3 regions of the Paenibacillus sp. J22P165 genome follow, and region 2 is predicted to be linked to each of the others. Evidence: riboswitches for the same ligand, from Rfam matches in the RefSeq annotation. Region 2 holds a riboswitch; each other region holds the start of a gene.
What was found. A riboswitch is a leader RNA that binds a small molecule or an ion and turns the genes downstream of it on or off. The one in region 2 is predicted to bind cyclic di-GMP.

Region 1 (2,272 bases), on a different contig from region 2:
TGGATAGAGCGCATAAACCATAAAACGATTGCCTGGATAGATCGTCTCGACATCACGAAGGTCCGTAATAATCACATTGCCTTCTACCCGTGTGTATGTCTGCAGCATGTCCCTATACAAAGCATCCAACTCATGATAACGAGATACACGTTCCTTAACATCTGGCAGCTCCATAATTTCGCTTATGGTTTTCGTGGCACAATGAGCAACAAGATCCTCCATTAACTGATAATTGCTGATCCGATAATCCCGATAACGTCCAAGTCCTGTACGAGCATCCATAATAAAAGAAAGTAAATCCCAACCGCTCGGGTTCAAAATATCTTCTTTGCTGAACTGAGCAGAGTCTGCCTTGTCCACACCTTGCATAATATCGTCAATATCTCCGAAAGTTTCTTTGCCACCATAGTAATCATAGACTACCCGCGCAGCGCTTGGCGCGATCCGCGTTTCGCCTTTAAACGTTACGGATTCACCTAACCGTGTCAGCTCACTTGTATGATGATCAAACCATAATCCGCAGCCTGGGACATACGGCACATTGGCCAAAATATCCTGCTCATTCACTTCAATAAGACCGTCCTGCATATCTTTGGGATGGACGAACTTCATTTCATCCACCATGTTTAATTGTTTGAAGAGCATCGCGCATACTAAACCATCGAAATCGGAACGTGTGATCAATCTCATGCCATGCATCCCCTTTTGAGATAGTTCTTAAGAACTACGAATTATGATGATCATATTATATCAGCTAGTGTCGATATGTGACAATGAGAAAATCACTTGCCATCCTCATGTCTTCATTTTGAAATGAACAAAAAAAAGAACGATTCACCTAGATAGGTTGAACCGCTCTCAATTTGGAGGACAGGCATTGAAATAGTCTAGTTAAAAAACCTTCGATTTGAGCCATTGGGGGCATTTTCACTGACAGCTTAACTTCGCCTTTCCAGTAGAAAATGAGAATGCTATTGTTTCTTCCATGAAACATTTCGACATCCCAACAAGCTTCGTTCAAGGCATATTCTTCTCGGTTAATCATGAGTTTAGGTCCATCCGTGGATGGCACCAAACGTGCAACATGGTTACCGCATAATGATGTTACTTTTTGTTCCTCCTGCAATTGCTCTTCCGATTTCATGCCGCTAGGGCCTCCTTTGTTCAACTTGTTCCATTGGTTTTCATTTGCTTCGCTATGACAGAGAAAAAACCCCACCGTAGTGAACCGACTAGAGGGGTTCTAATGTGAATTCCCAATCGTTCGGCGGCTGGCTGGCTGCTTGTCCTTTTCAGGAGAAGTAAAGCCCCTGTAGCTTTGCGTCGCTGGCTTTCGCCAGCTTTGCCTTTATCGAGATGACGTACAGAAACTAATTAGATGAAGCGATAACACGAGACATCCTATACTCTCAAGGATAAGGGATGACGATTTGAATTCGAATAGTTCGGAGGAACTATTTTTACGAAATCCATCAAAATGTTTGCATTTTCGACGATATTTTTACCGAATTATGACGTTTTGTGCCTTTCCAATAGAAAATGGACCCCAGCAAAGATAAAATTGCGATTGCAAGGAAGAGCGTTTGACCTCCATAGGACACCAGTAAGAAACCGCCAATCCATGGCCCCATAAAATGACCGAGGTTCGTTAACGTTTGAGCACCGTAGTAAGTTCCACGCATATTTTCCGGCGCAAGCTTATCGATTAACATGTTCGCTGCTGGATAATTTAGAATTTCACCGAATGTGAAAATAGCCATTGAAATAATGAGCCAAATGAGTGTGTGTGAGAAAGCAAAACCGACATCCCCTAAAGCGAACATCAGATTCCCTACGACAATCGCTGTTAATGGCGAATACTTCTCCGCCCATTTCCCAAGCGGTATCTGCATAACAATAACGACAATGGCATTGGCGCTCATGAGAATCGCAAACATTTTGACACCATCAGCAAAATCCCTCTGCAGGTACTGCGACAACGTGACCATAACTTGAGAGTAGCCAATTGCCCCAATAATGCCCCCGACAATGTACAGACGGAAGGTCACATCCTTACGAATGACTCCCCATGCAGAACTGAAAGTCACAATCGCTTTCTTCTCGCCTTCAATTTTCTTAATGCCGAACTTGATAAGTAGAGCGTACAATGTGATGCCATAAATTAAATAGATAATACCCGTTAGCAAGAAAGGCAAAGCACCATTCATTGTTGCAAAGAAGGCTCCCAGTAATGGACCTACTGCCACACCGATGTTAATGGCCATGTACCGAA
Region 2 (2,272 bases):
ATCGAAGGGGAATAGAAGATCGAAAAACGTACGTTTCAGCGCTTCTTGGCGCGTGTAACCGAAGATCGTTTCTGCCGCAGGGTTGAATTCAATAATCCAGCCTTGCGATTTAAACATGAAAATACAGTCAATAGCTGATTCCAAAATGGAAGCTTTGAGCGCAATCTGTTCAGATAGTCGTCGATCTACGGATAAAGAACTAATGAAACTGATTGCAAAGATGAGCAAGGCTCCGAAGGCCACGTACATAGCTACGACGTAGAAGTCCATATTTATCGCATTGCCACTATGAGAATGGGTTTCCGTAGGGAACGACATGACAGCAGCTACCATGCCCATATAATGCATGCCAGTAATTGCGGCACCCATAATCAAAGTGCTCATTAACAGTCTCTGATGGTTGCGTTTAAAAAAGAAATAGAGTGCTGTGATGGAAGCGAAGATGGCAATTATAATGGATAGTATGAACGGTACGGGCTTGTATTGAATCGTCACATTTTGTAGAGCTGCCATACCGATATAATGCATGCCACTGATCGCGAGTCCCATGATGGTACCCCCAATAAGGAAGCTGGAACGAATCGAGCCTGCTTGAAAGGCGACGAGGAGACCAATTAGTGCCCCACCGACCGCCACAAGAACAGAGATACTGACGATTGATATATGATACGTGATGCCACTAGGCAAATGATAAGCCAGCATCGCGATGAAATGCATAGACCATATGCCTACACCCATGACAAGGGCACTACACAGAATCCAGCTTTTCTGGTGCCATCCGACTGAATTGGACACCTTCCGAGCTAAATTTAAAGCCGTGTAAGACGCAAGCAACGCAATAACAAAAGAAAGCAGAACTAGGACATAATTATAACTTTCCGATAGCGAATGATGCATGAGAGCCCTCCTACCCGTTTCCCAGAATAAAAAAAGGATCATCCCGAATAAAGGATCATCCCTTTTTATTCGGCAACCTGTCAACCATAGCATTCGGGTAAGGAATGCGTTAGGCCATGGCTTTGCGTCTCATCGTTTCCGATGATTTGCCTTTTCAATTTGATCGTCACATAGAGGCATAATACCCACTAAATCTATTACTATTTAATCATTATAGAGTAGGGAAAAAATAACTGTATATAGCGATAATTGCGGGCTTTTGTCGAATTCGATAAAGAAAGGTAAAGTTGACCCATTTATTTACTTTATAGGTAAAATACAAGGAAATGGCACGATTCATCAGATAAAGCCTTGTGTTAACCTTAGGGCCAGTGCTGCAAGGCGTAGATATCTCTGTAGTTTTTGACATGGCGGTTAGAAGAAGGAAAGTCAATGGATGGATTAGCAATATCAGGAGCAGGATAAAGAAGATGGCATGATTGGAAGTAATTTGCACCTAATAATGACTATTGTAAGACTTCTTCAACGCACTTCTTGTCGTATGGCTTATAACTATCATATAATAGTAAGTAATAATTTTCGTTTGGCTTATTAATGATCTGGAAAAGGTGTCTCATTAGGCCGCGACCTGGCTTGCTGTAACGCTTAAGCAGGCGCGCCTTTATCTTTTCTGCAAACTTCAGGGTATAAGGATGGTAAAAATGAGCAACAGACAAACTAAAACAGACGTCATTTTGATTGGTGCTGGCATCATGAGTGCGACTTTAGGTACACTGCTGAAAGAATTAGTGCCGGAATGGGAAATTAAAGTCTTTGAGAAACTTGAAAATGCTGGTGAGGAAAGCTCTAACGAATGGAATAATGCGGGTACAGGCCACGCGGCACTGTGCGAGCTTAACTACACGTCTGAGAAATCAGACGGATCTGTAGATATAAGTAAAGCTATCCAAATTAATGAACAGTTTCAGCATTCTATGCAGTTTTGGTCCTATCTTGTAAACAGCAAGCTTATCCAAGATCCTCAGGACTTTATCATGCCACTGCCTCATATGAGTATGGTTCTTGGGAATCAAAATGTATCGTTTTTAAGAAAACGTTATGAAGCCATGTCGAACAACTCCTTGTTCAAAGGAATGGAATTCTCTGATGATCCCAAGAAATTAATGGAATGGATTCCACTTATTATCAAGGATCGTCCATCGAATGAACCAATCGCGGCAACCAAAATTGACTCCGGTACGGACGTTAACTTTGGCGCTTTAACGCGTATACTATTTGAACATTTACAGAAGAAGAACGTTGATATTAAATATAAACACAGTGTTGATAATCTAAGACGTACTGGCGATGGCTCGTGGGAATTGAAAATACGCAA
Region 3 (2,272 bases), on a different contig from region 2:
AATGTCAACGAATTCGAACGCTGTCGGCACGATGCTCTTAGGCACAACGATTTCTACCAGCTTCTGCAATCTCTCGTCTGGTACTTCTACTACCCCAACATTCGGATCGATCGTACAGAACGGATAATTTGCAGATTCTGCCCCCGCCTGTGTAATTGCATTAAACAATGTCGATTTTCCTACGTTCGGTAGACCGACGATACCTGCTTTCAAAGCCATTGTCGTTACAACTCCTTAATTTTCGAAGATCATCCTTCTTATTATATAGTACTTGGAGGGCAAAAAAAAGCCTGCTAGCTATTGATTAGCTCCAGACTTTTTTTCCATTGCTTTTTTGTACTCTTCATCCCGCTTCTGTTCGAAGTAGGTTTGGATCTGATTTCGCAGAATAAAACCGCGCAGCGCATTGCTTTGTTCCGCAGGAACACTCTCGAAGCTAGCACCGTAATAGTAGCTGCCCTCTTGCTTTTCTTTCCTTATAATTTCCAACATACAAGGCATTTCGAAGCCTAAATCGAGCTGTACTTGTAACTGGCATTTTTTATGTAAAATAGCATCAATCATAGAACTATCGTTAATCGTGAAACCAAGTCCATTCATCGAAATATTTTTAATTGAAATCTCAATGGCTTGTTCAAGCTGATACTGTTCTTTCTGTTGGATATTCTGAAACCCAAAAATTTGTCCTATGTTTTTCACATTCACCCGCGGGAACTCCCGTTTCTCCGAAAACTTCTTTCGGTTCTCCGGCGGATTAATCACAATGAGCGAACCAGGCTCTCTAGCCACGACTGTCGTATGAAGGACGAAGAGACCCGATTTGGTGTACAACGTCATTTTAGCTTTATCTCCAAGCTGAAATACTTCATATTCCGGCAGCTCGATCTCCATGATATCTCCTTGTGCATAGGTAAGAATACCTGTTGACACAAAATCATCCTTCGCCAAAACAGCTCTACAATCGATCAATACTTCCGCATCAAATCCTTCTTTGCTCCCATACCGTTTCAAAGCATCCTGATTCATCGCCATGCTCACCTTCACCTCTCCCTCTACGGACGAATGGATTCCACAGAACAATTACGCACAAAATAGACTGCCCCTCTTCCATATAGAAGGGAGCAGCCTATCACCTTAATCAAAAAAAAGCATCGATTTTCGGTAACCAGGCTGCCATAGTTCCTTAGAACCGTAGACCCTCAGCTTTGCGTCCTTGCTTTTCAACAAGTTTGCTATTGTCGAACCCTGCTATGCTATTCAATTTAGTCGTTATTTATGGTCTAAAAGACCCACTATTACCACCATTATACGTAGCCTGGATATTTCTTTCAACTAAAATCCTTGCATGGGCGATGTTTTTATTGTATGAATGTGTAGTGGAATGAATATCCACAGGTTTATAAGTTATCCACATTGTTATCCACAGCTTGTTAACAACGAATATTTGTTCGGATTTTTATGCACATGTGGATAAACTATTATTGCGAGGTGTCCCCCTGTGGATCAACATATCCCCTGGATGCAAGAAGCGATTGGTGAGGCGCTTAAAGCCGAAGCCATCCGTGAAGTACCGATAGGCGCAGTCGTCGTCCATCAAGGTCAAATCATTGGCCGCGGCTATAATTTACGCGAAACAACCCTAGATCCTCTCGCACATGCAGAGATGATTGCCATTAAACAGGCAAGCGAGCATCTGCAAGCCTGGCGCCTTCTCGACTGCCAGCTTTATGTGACGCTGGAACCTTGTCCGATGTGCGCAGGTGCCATAGTACAAGCACGAATACCGCAAGTGATTTATGGAACAGTGGATCCAAAGGCTGGCTGCGCTGGAACGTTGATGAACTTACTGCAGGAGGACCGATTCAATCATCGTGTCGATGTGGTTAGTGGCGTTTTGCAAGAGGAATGTTCAACGATGTTAACGCAGTTTTTTCGAAAACTACGGGGAAAAGCTTGATTCCTCCCTTACTTTAATTGTATCGAACGTACGATGAAAAAGATGATCGTGCCAAACAGTAGCAGTAAAATGAAGCCAAACGCCCACCAGTTGAGATCAGCGTTGCCTGCCTTAGCACTTTGGATAACCGACCATTCAATAAAACCAAATAGAATCACAATCACCGCTTTTAAACTGTTCATAAATAAACGCGCATTCTGGTATTGACCAAGGGCATTCTGAGGTGTAATTGGGGCTGGATAATTATATATGTGCGGCACCTTGCTAAGAAAGGTCAAACCAATGTAGATGATTATGCCTATGAGGGGTAAGACA

Region 1: it holds a riboswitch for cyclic di-GMP, as region 2 does, so the genes downstream of both, AC58QM_RS08990 (hypothetical protein) here and AC58QM_RS14830 (diguanylate cyclase domain-containing protein) in region 2, are expected to answer to the same signal.
Region 3: it holds a riboswitch for cyclic di-GMP, as region 2 does, so the genes downstream of both, AC58QM_RS33765 (PilZ domain-containing protein) here and AC58QM_RS14830 (diguanylate cyclase domain-containing protein) in region 2, are expected to answer to the same signal.

What each region holds. Positions count from the first base shown of each region.
Region 1 is NZ_JCAUAP010000003.1:291,519-293,790, forward strand. It holds gene AC58QM_RS08985 (exopolyphosphatase) at 1-690, opposite strand, end outside; gene AC58QM_RS08990 (hypothetical protein) at 839-1,144, opposite strand; cyclic di-GMP riboswitch class I at 1,264-1,357, opposite strand; gene AC58QM_RS08995 (MDR family MFS transporter) at 1,473-2,272, opposite strand, start outside.
Region 2 is NZ_JCAUAP010000005.1:478,544-480,815, reverse strand. It holds gene AC58QM_RS14830 (diguanylate cyclase domain-containing protein) at 1-897, opposite strand, end outside; cyclic di-GMP riboswitch class I at 966-1,058, opposite strand; partial or broken gene AC58QM_RS14825 (malate:quinone oxidoreductase) at 1,557-2,272, shown strand, end outside.
Region 3 is NZ_JCAUAP010000023.1:47,884-50,155, forward strand. It holds gene ychF (redox-regulated ATPase YchF) at 1-219, opposite strand, end outside; gene AC58QM_RS33765 (PilZ domain-containing protein) at 298-1,032, opposite strand; cyclic di-GMP riboswitch class I at 1,158-1,244, opposite strand; gene tadA (tRNA adenosine(34) deaminase TadA) at 1,499-1,957, shown strand; gene AC58QM_RS33775 (DUF1648 domain-containing protein) at 1,966-2,272, opposite strand, start outside.